2 regions of the Falsirhodobacter halotolerans genome follow, and region 1 is predicted to be linked to the other one. Evidence: riboswitches for the same ligand, from Rfam matches in the RefSeq annotation. Region 1 holds a riboswitch; the other holds the start of a gene.

Evidence for each region. A riboswitch is a leader RNA that binds a small molecule or an ion and turns the genes downstream of it on or off. The one in region 1 is predicted to bind cobalamin.
Region 2: another riboswitch for cobalamin. It lies ahead of MU449_RS05330 (ABC transporter substrate-binding protein); the one in region 1 lies ahead of MU449_RS04065 (DUF1636 family protein).

What each region holds. Positions count from the first base shown of each region.
Region 1 is NZ_JALJAZ010000001.1:761,194-765,328, reverse strand. It holds gene MU449_RS04075 (cobyric acid synthase) at 1-792, opposite strand, end outside; gene cobO (cob(I)yrinic acid a,c-diamide adenosyltransferase) at 794-1,396, opposite strand; cobalamin riboswitch at 1,431-1,621, shown strand; gene MU449_RS04065 (DUF1636 family protein) at 1,700-2,044, shown strand; gene cobW (cobalamin biosynthesis protein CobW) at 2,041-3,072, shown strand; gene cobN (cobaltochelatase subunit CobN) at 3,074-4,135, shown strand, end outside.
Region 2 is NZ_JALJAZ010000001.1:1,018,427-1,022,561, reverse strand. It holds gene MU449_RS05340 (ABC transporter ATP-binding protein) at 1-680, opposite strand, end outside; gene MU449_RS05335 (FecCD family ABC transporter permease) at 677-1,696, opposite strand; gene MU449_RS05330 (ABC transporter substrate-binding protein) at 1,693-2,688, opposite strand; cobalamin riboswitch at 2,738-2,921, opposite strand; gene thpR (RNA 2',3'-cyclic phosphodiesterase) at 2,939-3,463, opposite strand; gene guaB (IMP dehydrogenase) at 3,469-4,135, opposite strand, start outside.

The DNA of each region.
Region 1 (4,135 bases):
ATCGTCGAAATTGGCGATGCGCGGCAGGGTCAGGCAGGCGATCTTCACCCGCCCCCCGCGTGAGGCGACGCGCAAATCCAGCGCATCCTCGGCCGGAAGGCGGGACGCCCCCGCAAACCACGGGATGACCCCCATCCCCCGCCAGCCCGTCCGCTCCGCAATCAGGCGATAGCCTTCATCGAACAGGCGAACATCGCCGCGGAACTTGTTGATCGAAAAGCCTTCCACCATTCCCAGATCGCCCGCATCCAGCACGGCATGGGTGCCCACCATCTGCGCGATGACGCCGCCCCGGTCGATGTCGCCCACCAACAGCACGGGCACATCGGCGGCGCGGGCAAAGCCCATGTTGGCGATGTCGCCCGCCCGCAGATTGACCTCTGCCGGGCTGCCCGCGCCTTCCACGATCACCAGATCCACCTGCGCCTTCAGCCGCCCGAAACTCTCCAGCACCGGGGCCATCAGGCGGGGCTTCAGCGCGGCGTAATCCCGCGCACGGACCGTCGCCACCCGCCGCCCCTGCACGATGACCTGACTGCCGGTTTCCGATTCCGGCTTCAGCAGGACGGGGTTCATGTCCACCACCGGATCGCGCCCCGAGGCCCGCGCCTGCAACGCCTGCGCGCGCCCGATCTCGCCCCCGTCCACCGTAACGGCGGCGTTGTTGGACATGTTCTGCGGCTTGAACGGCGCGACCGACAGGCCCCGCAAACGCGCCGCCCGGCACAGGCCCGCGACGATCAGCGATTTCCCGACATTCGATCCCGCGCCCTGCACCATCAGCGCGGGCATGTCAGAACTCCACCCCCGCCTGCGCCTTGATCCCGTCGCGGAAGGGATGCTTCACCGCCGTCATCTCGGTCACCAGATCCGCCGCCTCGATCACCTCGGGCTTCGCGTTCCGCCCGGTCAGCACCACATGCGTCATGGGGGGTTTGGCGGCCAGAACCGCCAGCACCTCCGCCACGTCCAGATAGTCGTAGCGCAGCGCGATGTTGATCTCGTCCAGCACCACCATGCGGATCGCGGGGTCGGCGATCAGCGCGCGGGCCTTGGCCCATCCGGCCTGCGCCGCCGCGATGTCGCGCGCGCGGTCCTGCGTTTCCCAGGTGAAGCCTTCGCCCATGGCGTGAAACTGCACCAGATCGCCGAAATGGCCGGTCAGCAGACGCCGCTCGCCCGTGTCCCACGCGCCCTTGATGAACTGCACCACCGCGCAGGGCATTCCATGCGCCACGCAGCGCAGCACCATCCCGAAGGCGGAGGAGCTTTTGCCCTTGCCCGGCCCGGTATGCACGATCACCAGCCCCTTCTCGCCCGTCTTGCCCTCCATCATGCGGTCACGGGCGGCCTTGATCTTCGCCTTCTTCTCGGCATGGCGGTCGTTGTCCATCATGGCCCCCTCGGCTTGACATTCCATGGGCAAGCGCGCCATCTGGACGCGCGCTGGTTCCTGTTCCTAGAACAGGCCAAGAGGGAATGCGAGACCGATCGCAGCCGCCCCCGCGACCGTGACCGGAAAGGTCCGTCCAACGCCACTGGGACACCGGGAAGGCGGACGGCCCGTTGGGGAAACCCTGAATCCGCAAGCCGGGAGACCTGCCAGCGCATGAGAACGGGCGAACGGGGTGTGTCGCGACCGGAATGCACGTGGCCCTTGGCCGCGTCGTTTCGTCATGCGCCCCTTGAAAGGAACGATATGACGGTCACGCTTCTGGTCTGCACCACCTGCAAGGGCCGCGATCCCTCGGCCGAACCGCGTCAGGGCGCGCAACTGCGCGACGCGCTGGCGGCGGGCGATGTCGCGGTGCGCGGGGTGGAATGCCTGTCCGCCTGTTCGGGCGGCTGTGCCGTCGCCCTGCAGGCTCCCGGCAAATGGACCTATGTCTATGGCCAGATGACACCCGAGGACGCCCCCGACATTCTGGACGGGGCCGCGAAATACGCGGCTTCGGACGACGGCGTCGTGCCCTGGCGCGACCGCCCGCTGATTTTCCGCAAACGCGTCATCGCACGCATCCCTTCGTTCGAGGTGTCTTCATGACCGATCTGGCAAAAATCCCCGTCACCGTGATCACGGGCTTTCTGGGCAGCGGCAAGACGACGCTGATCCGCCATCTTCTTGCGCATCCGCAGGGAAAACGGCTGGCCGTGCTGGTCAACGAATTCGGCACGGTCGGCGTCGATGGCGACATCCTGCGCGCCTGCGCCGATGAGAATTGCCCCGAGGAAAACATCGTCGAACTGGCGAATGGCTGCATCTGCTGCACCGTGGCCGACGATTTCATCCCGACGATCGAGGCGCTCTTGGCCATGCCCACGCGCCCCGACCACATTCTGATCGAAACCTCTGGCCTTGCCCTGCCGAAACCCTTGCTGAAGGCGTTCGACTGGCCCGCGATCCGGTCGAAGATCACCGTGGACGGCGTGATCGCGCTGGCCGATGCCGAGGCGGTGGCCGCCGGTCGGTTTGCCCCCGACGTGGACGCCGTGCAGGCGCAGCGCGCGGCGGATGACAGCCTCGATCACGACACGCCCTTGGCCGAGGTGTTCGAGGACCAGATCGCCTGCGCCGACATCGTCCTTTTGACCAAGGCCGACCTTGCGGGCACAGACGGTCTGGACGCGGCCCGCGCGGCGATCCTGGCCGAGGCGCCGCGCCCCCTGCCGATGATCGCGGTGACCGAAGGCACGATCGACCCCACGCTGATCCTTGGTCTGGGTGCTGCGGCGGAGGACGACCTTGCCGCCCGCCCCAGCCACCATGACGGGGCGGACGATCACGAACACGACGATTTCGACACCGTGGTCATCGACCTGCCCGAAATCGCCGACCCCGAGGATCTGGCCACCCGCATCCGCCGTTTGGCGCGCGAGCAGGAAATCCTGCGGGTCAAGGGCCATGTCGCCGTCGCGGGCAAACCGATGCGCCTTCTGGTGCAGGCGGTGGGCGAGCGTGTGCGCCACCAGTATGACCGCCCGTGGGGGGCCGACCGCCGCTCCGCCCTTGTGGTCATTGCCGAACACGACCACATCGACCCCGCCGCCATCCGCAAGGTTCTTCTGGACTGACATGCACGTCGTCTTCCGCGAACAGCACGGTCTGGACGAGACCGCGACCCCCTTCGATCCCGGCCAGACGGCGGCGGATCTGGTGGTGCTGTCGTTTTCCGACAGCGATCTGGGCGCGTTCGCGGCGGGCTGGCATCGCGGCGGCACCCTTCCCAGCCTGCGCCTGTGCAACCTGATCGCGCTGAAACATCCCGTCTCGGTCGATCAATATGCCGAGACGGTGCTCTCCGGGGCGAAGGCGGTTCTTGTCCGCCTGATCGGGGGGGAGGCCTATTGGCCCTATGGCCTCGCCACCCTTCAGGACATGGCGCGGCGACGGGGTATCGCCCTGGCCGTCCTGCCTGCCGACGGGCGGGAGGATGCGCGGCTGGATGCGATCTCCACCCTGCCCATCGGGACGCTGCGGCGGTTGCAGGCCCTGTGCGATGCGGGGGGCGAGGTGGCGGCAGAGGCCGCGCTGGCCCAGCTTGCCTTGGCGGCGGGGCTTTACGCCGGGCCGGTGGCCGGGGCAAAGACCGTGCCGCAGATGGGCTTCTGGTGCCCCGAGGGCGGGATCATCGGCCCGCAAGACGGTGTGCCCGTGGTGTTCTATCGCAGTTACCTGACCGCCGCCGACACCGAACCGGTCGCCGCGCTGATCCGGGCGCTGCGGGCGCGGGGGGTGGACAGCTATGGCGTCTTCGCCCCATCGTTGAAGACGGCGGGGGTGGCGGACTGGATGCGCGACCACCTGGCCGCACATGCCCCGGCGGCGATCCTGAACGCGACCGCGTTTTCCGCGCGCGACGCCGATGGCCGAACCCCCTTCGACGCGTCGGACGCGCCGGTGTTTCAGGTGGCGCTGTCCACCGCGCGGCGCAAGGATTGGCTGGCGTCTGAGCGCGGGTTGTCGCCTTCGGACCTGGCAATGCATGTCGTGCTGCCCGAGGTGGATGGCCGCATCTTTGCCGGCGTCGCCAGTTTCAAGCAGCCCAGCCCCCGCGATCCGGATCTGCAATATTCCCGCTTCGCCCACCGCCCCGAGCCCGAGCGGATCGACGCGATCGCCGACCGTGTCCTGGCC
Region 2 (4,135 bases), 260 kb from region 1:
AGCTCCGCCGTAAGAACGTCCGCAGGCGGGCCTATGGCGGCGATGCGTCCACCCTCCATCACCAGAATCCGGTGACAGAACATCGCCGCATGGTTCAGATCGTGCAGCGCGATCACGGTCGTCAGCCGCAAGGTCGCAAGCAACCGCAGCAGATCGAACTGATGGGCGATGTCCAGATGGTTGGTGGGTTCGTCCAGAAGAATCTCCTGCGGATCCTGGGCCAGCGCGCGGGCGATCTGGATGCGCTGCTGCTCCCCCCCCGACAAGGTGTGCCAATCCTGATGGCGATGCGCCGTCATTCCCACGCGCTCCAACGCGTCGGACACCGCCGCCTCATCCCCCGCGGTCCACGCCGTGAAGGGGCCGCGGCGTGGCAGGCGACCCAGCCGCACCACATCCACCGCAGCCATGCGCAAACTCGTCTCGCTTTTCTGCGCCACGACGGCCAGACGCCCCGCCAACTGGCGACGCGGCATGTCGGCCACCGCCACGCCTTCCAGCGTGACCCGGCCCGTCGCAGGGCGGCGGCTGCCCGCCATCAGGCGCAACAGGCTTGACTTGCCCGATCCGTTCGGCCCGAGGATCCCCAGAATCTCCCCCGTCTGCACGTCGAAGGTCACATCGTGCAGGATGGCGTGTGTGCGATGGGCAAAGCCCAGATGGCGGACCTGAAAGCTCATCCCCGTCGCGTCCCCAGCAGAATAAGGGTGAAGACCGGGGCCCCGAACAACGCGGTCACGACCCCAATGGGCACCACCTGCCCCGGCACGATGATGCGCGACAGGATATCGGCCAGCACCATGAAGATCGCCCCCGCCCCGACGCAGGCCGGAAGCAGGCGCATGTGGTCGGCCCCCGTCAGGAACCGCACCGCATGGGGCACGACCAGACCCACGAAGCCCACCGCCCCCACAAGGCTGACCATCACGCCGGTCATCAATGCGGTCACGGCGAACAGAATGACCCGCAGCCGCCCGACCGCCACGCCCAGACTGGCCGCCGCCTCCTCGCCAAAGGCGAAGGCGTCCAGCGCGCGGGCGTGGCGCAGGCACAGGGCGAGCCCCAGGACCACCACCGGCACCGCCACCCAGACGTCGGGCCACCGGATGCCACCAAGCCCGCCCAGCAACCAGAACATCACCCCCCGCGCCTGTTCGGCGCTGGCCGATGTGGTGACGATGAACGAGGTGGCCGCGTTGAAAAGTTGCGATCCGGCGATACCGGCAAGGATGATCCGCTCGATCCCGCCGCCCGCGCCCTGCGCCAGCAGGACGACGAAGGCGAAGGCCGCCACGGCCCCCACCAGCGCGCCCATCGACAGGCCGATCGTCCCCGCGCCCACGCCCAGCACCATGACCGCCACCGCCCCGGTCGACGCCCCTGCCGAAATCCCAAGGAGATAAGGCTCGGCCAGCGGATTGCGCAGCAGCGCCTGCAACACCGCCCCCGAAAGGGCCAGCGCACCCCCGCAGCAGGCCGTGACGATCGCGCGGCTGAGGCGATAGTGCCAGATGATCCCCGCCTCCATCCGGTCCACCGGCAGATCGGTGCCGATCACACCGTTCGACACCGCCGCGAACACCGCGCGCAAGGGAATGGGGGCCTCCCCCACGGATACGGCCAGCGCCATGGTCAGGACCAGCGCCGCCCCCCCCGCCAGGATGACCGCCATCCAGCCAAGATGGCCCTTGGTCATGGGGCGAGGTCCATCCCGCGCAGGGCCGCCGCCAAGGTGTCGATGGCGTCGAAGGTGCGGATGGTTCCGTTCATTCCCTGCGCGTCCATCACCACGATCCGGCCCTCGCGCACCGCCGTGATGTTGCGCGCGACGGGATCGGTTTCCAGAAACTGCCGTTTGGAGGCGGCGCTGTCGGCGGCATAGCGGCGGCGGTCCATCTCGCCCAGCACGATCACGTCGGGATCGGCGGCGGCGATGGTTTCCCAGCCCACCAGCGGCCATTCCTCGTTCGAGGTGATGACGTTCGTCAGGCCGACCACCTTCGACATATATCCCGGCGCACCCAACGCCCCGGCGACATAGGCCTCGCCGTCGATTTCGGGGCTGGAGAACCAGTAGACCACCTTCACATCCCGGCCCGCCCCCACCGCGGCGCCTTCGGCCTCCGCCTCGCGGGTCCGCAGGGCCGCAGTCAGGGCGGCGCCCCGGTCGGGAACGGCGAAGATCGCCGCCATCTCGTCAACGGTGCGATAGATGAGGTCCGTCGTCCACGCCACCTCCCGCGCGCCGTCCCCCGTGCTGAAATCCGATTTCGCGCATTCGCCGGGGTTCACATAGACGGGCAGCCGGAAATCGTCGAACTGCTCCATGCTGGCCACACGCCCGCTTCCGGGTTCGACATCGGCATACCATTCGGTCATCACCAGATCGGGACGAACGGACAGGACGGATTCGAAACTGGGGCTGCCGCTTTCCGACAGGTGGGGAATGCCCGCATCATCTTCGGCAATCGCGGCCGGAAGCGGCCCGATCCAGATCGCCGTGCCCGCGATGGACGGGGCCAGACCCAGGGTATAGGCGATTTCGGTCATGCCCTGACCCATCGACACGGCCCGGGTCGGCGCGGCCTCGAATGTCAGGGTGCGGCCGCAGTTCTCGATGGTGACGGGGGCCGCAAGGGCGGGGGTGGACAACAGGCCGACCAGAAGCGGCGGAAGCAGGATGCGCATCGTCATTCTCCTCGATGCGCCCACCGCACATCGCATATGGGACAGGGCCGGATCGTTCCGGCTGACGGCAGGTCTCCTGACTCGCGTCCGTTGCGTGGCACGCCTTCCCGCCGATGGCAGTGGCCGGCCCTTGGGCCATGTGCGACGCGGCCGCCTACAGTTGCGGGGGCAGTTGCGGACTTCACCGCATTCCCTTTTGATCCCGTGAGGGAACCGTCGCCCTTGGGGTTAGGGGGTCCGGCGGCCCCTGTCAATCTTGGGGAAAGTCCAGATCGTCCAGCTCGTGATATTCGGCGCCGTCGGGGCGAAGCAGGGATTGATAGAGAACCAGCCGCTCTGCCGCCGCCTGCCCCACGGGCCGGGCGGCTCGGCCAAGCGCGGAGGCCAGCCGTTCCGCCTCCGCACCCGTCAGGGTGCCGTGGCGCGCGACGGTGATGTGCGGGCGAAACCGGCGGCGCGGCAGGTCCAGCCCCGCCTGCCGCAAGCGGCGGGCCAAGGCGTCATGCAGGTCGATCAAGGCAGGCTCCGGCACCACATGGACCACCACCGCGCCCGAGGCCAGCGTGTCCAACGCGCCCAAGGTCAGGGTCACGGGGCGCAGGGGAAGGGTTGCGACATCCTCCCACGCCTCGGCCAGAACGGCGTCCCGCACCTCGCCCAGAAAATGCAAGGTCAGGTGCGGGGTATCGACGGCCCGCGTATTGGGCAGGTCAGTCAGCGGGTCCAGCACCGCCGCCAGCGCCTCGGGCACCGGGATGGCAAGGAAGGCCCGCATCCGGGTTAGCCGATGCGGTAGTTCGGGCTTTCGCGCGTGATGGTCACGTCATGAACGTGGCTCTCGCTCAGCCCGGCATTGGTGATGCGCACGAATTCGCATTTCGACCGCATATCCGCGACCGTCGCGTTGCCGGTATAGCCCATGGAGGCGCGAAGACCCCCGACCAGTTGGTGGATCACCGCGCCCGCCGGACCCTTGTAGGGCACCTGCCCCTCGATCCCCTCGGGCACCAGCTTGTCAGAGGCGGCGTCTTTCTGGAAATACCGATCGGCGGAGCCACGGGCCATGGCACCCAGACTTCCCATGCCACGATAGGATTTGTAGCTACGCCCTTGATAAAGAATGACTTCCCCAGGGCTTTCATCGGTGCCGGCAATGGCCGATCCCACCATCGCACAGCTTGCGCCCGCCGCGATGGCCTTGGCGAAATCGCCCGAGAACTTGATGCCGCCATCGGCGATGACGGGCACGTCGCCCGCCGCGCGGGAGGCGTCCATGATCGCCGTCAGCTGCGGCACGCCCACACCCGCCACGATCCGCGTGGTGCAGATGGAGCCGGGGCCGATCCCCACTTTCACTGCATCCGCGCCCGCATCGATCAGCGCCCGGGTCGCGGCCGCCGTTGCCACGTTCCCCGCCACGACCTGAATGTCGGACGAGATCGCCTTG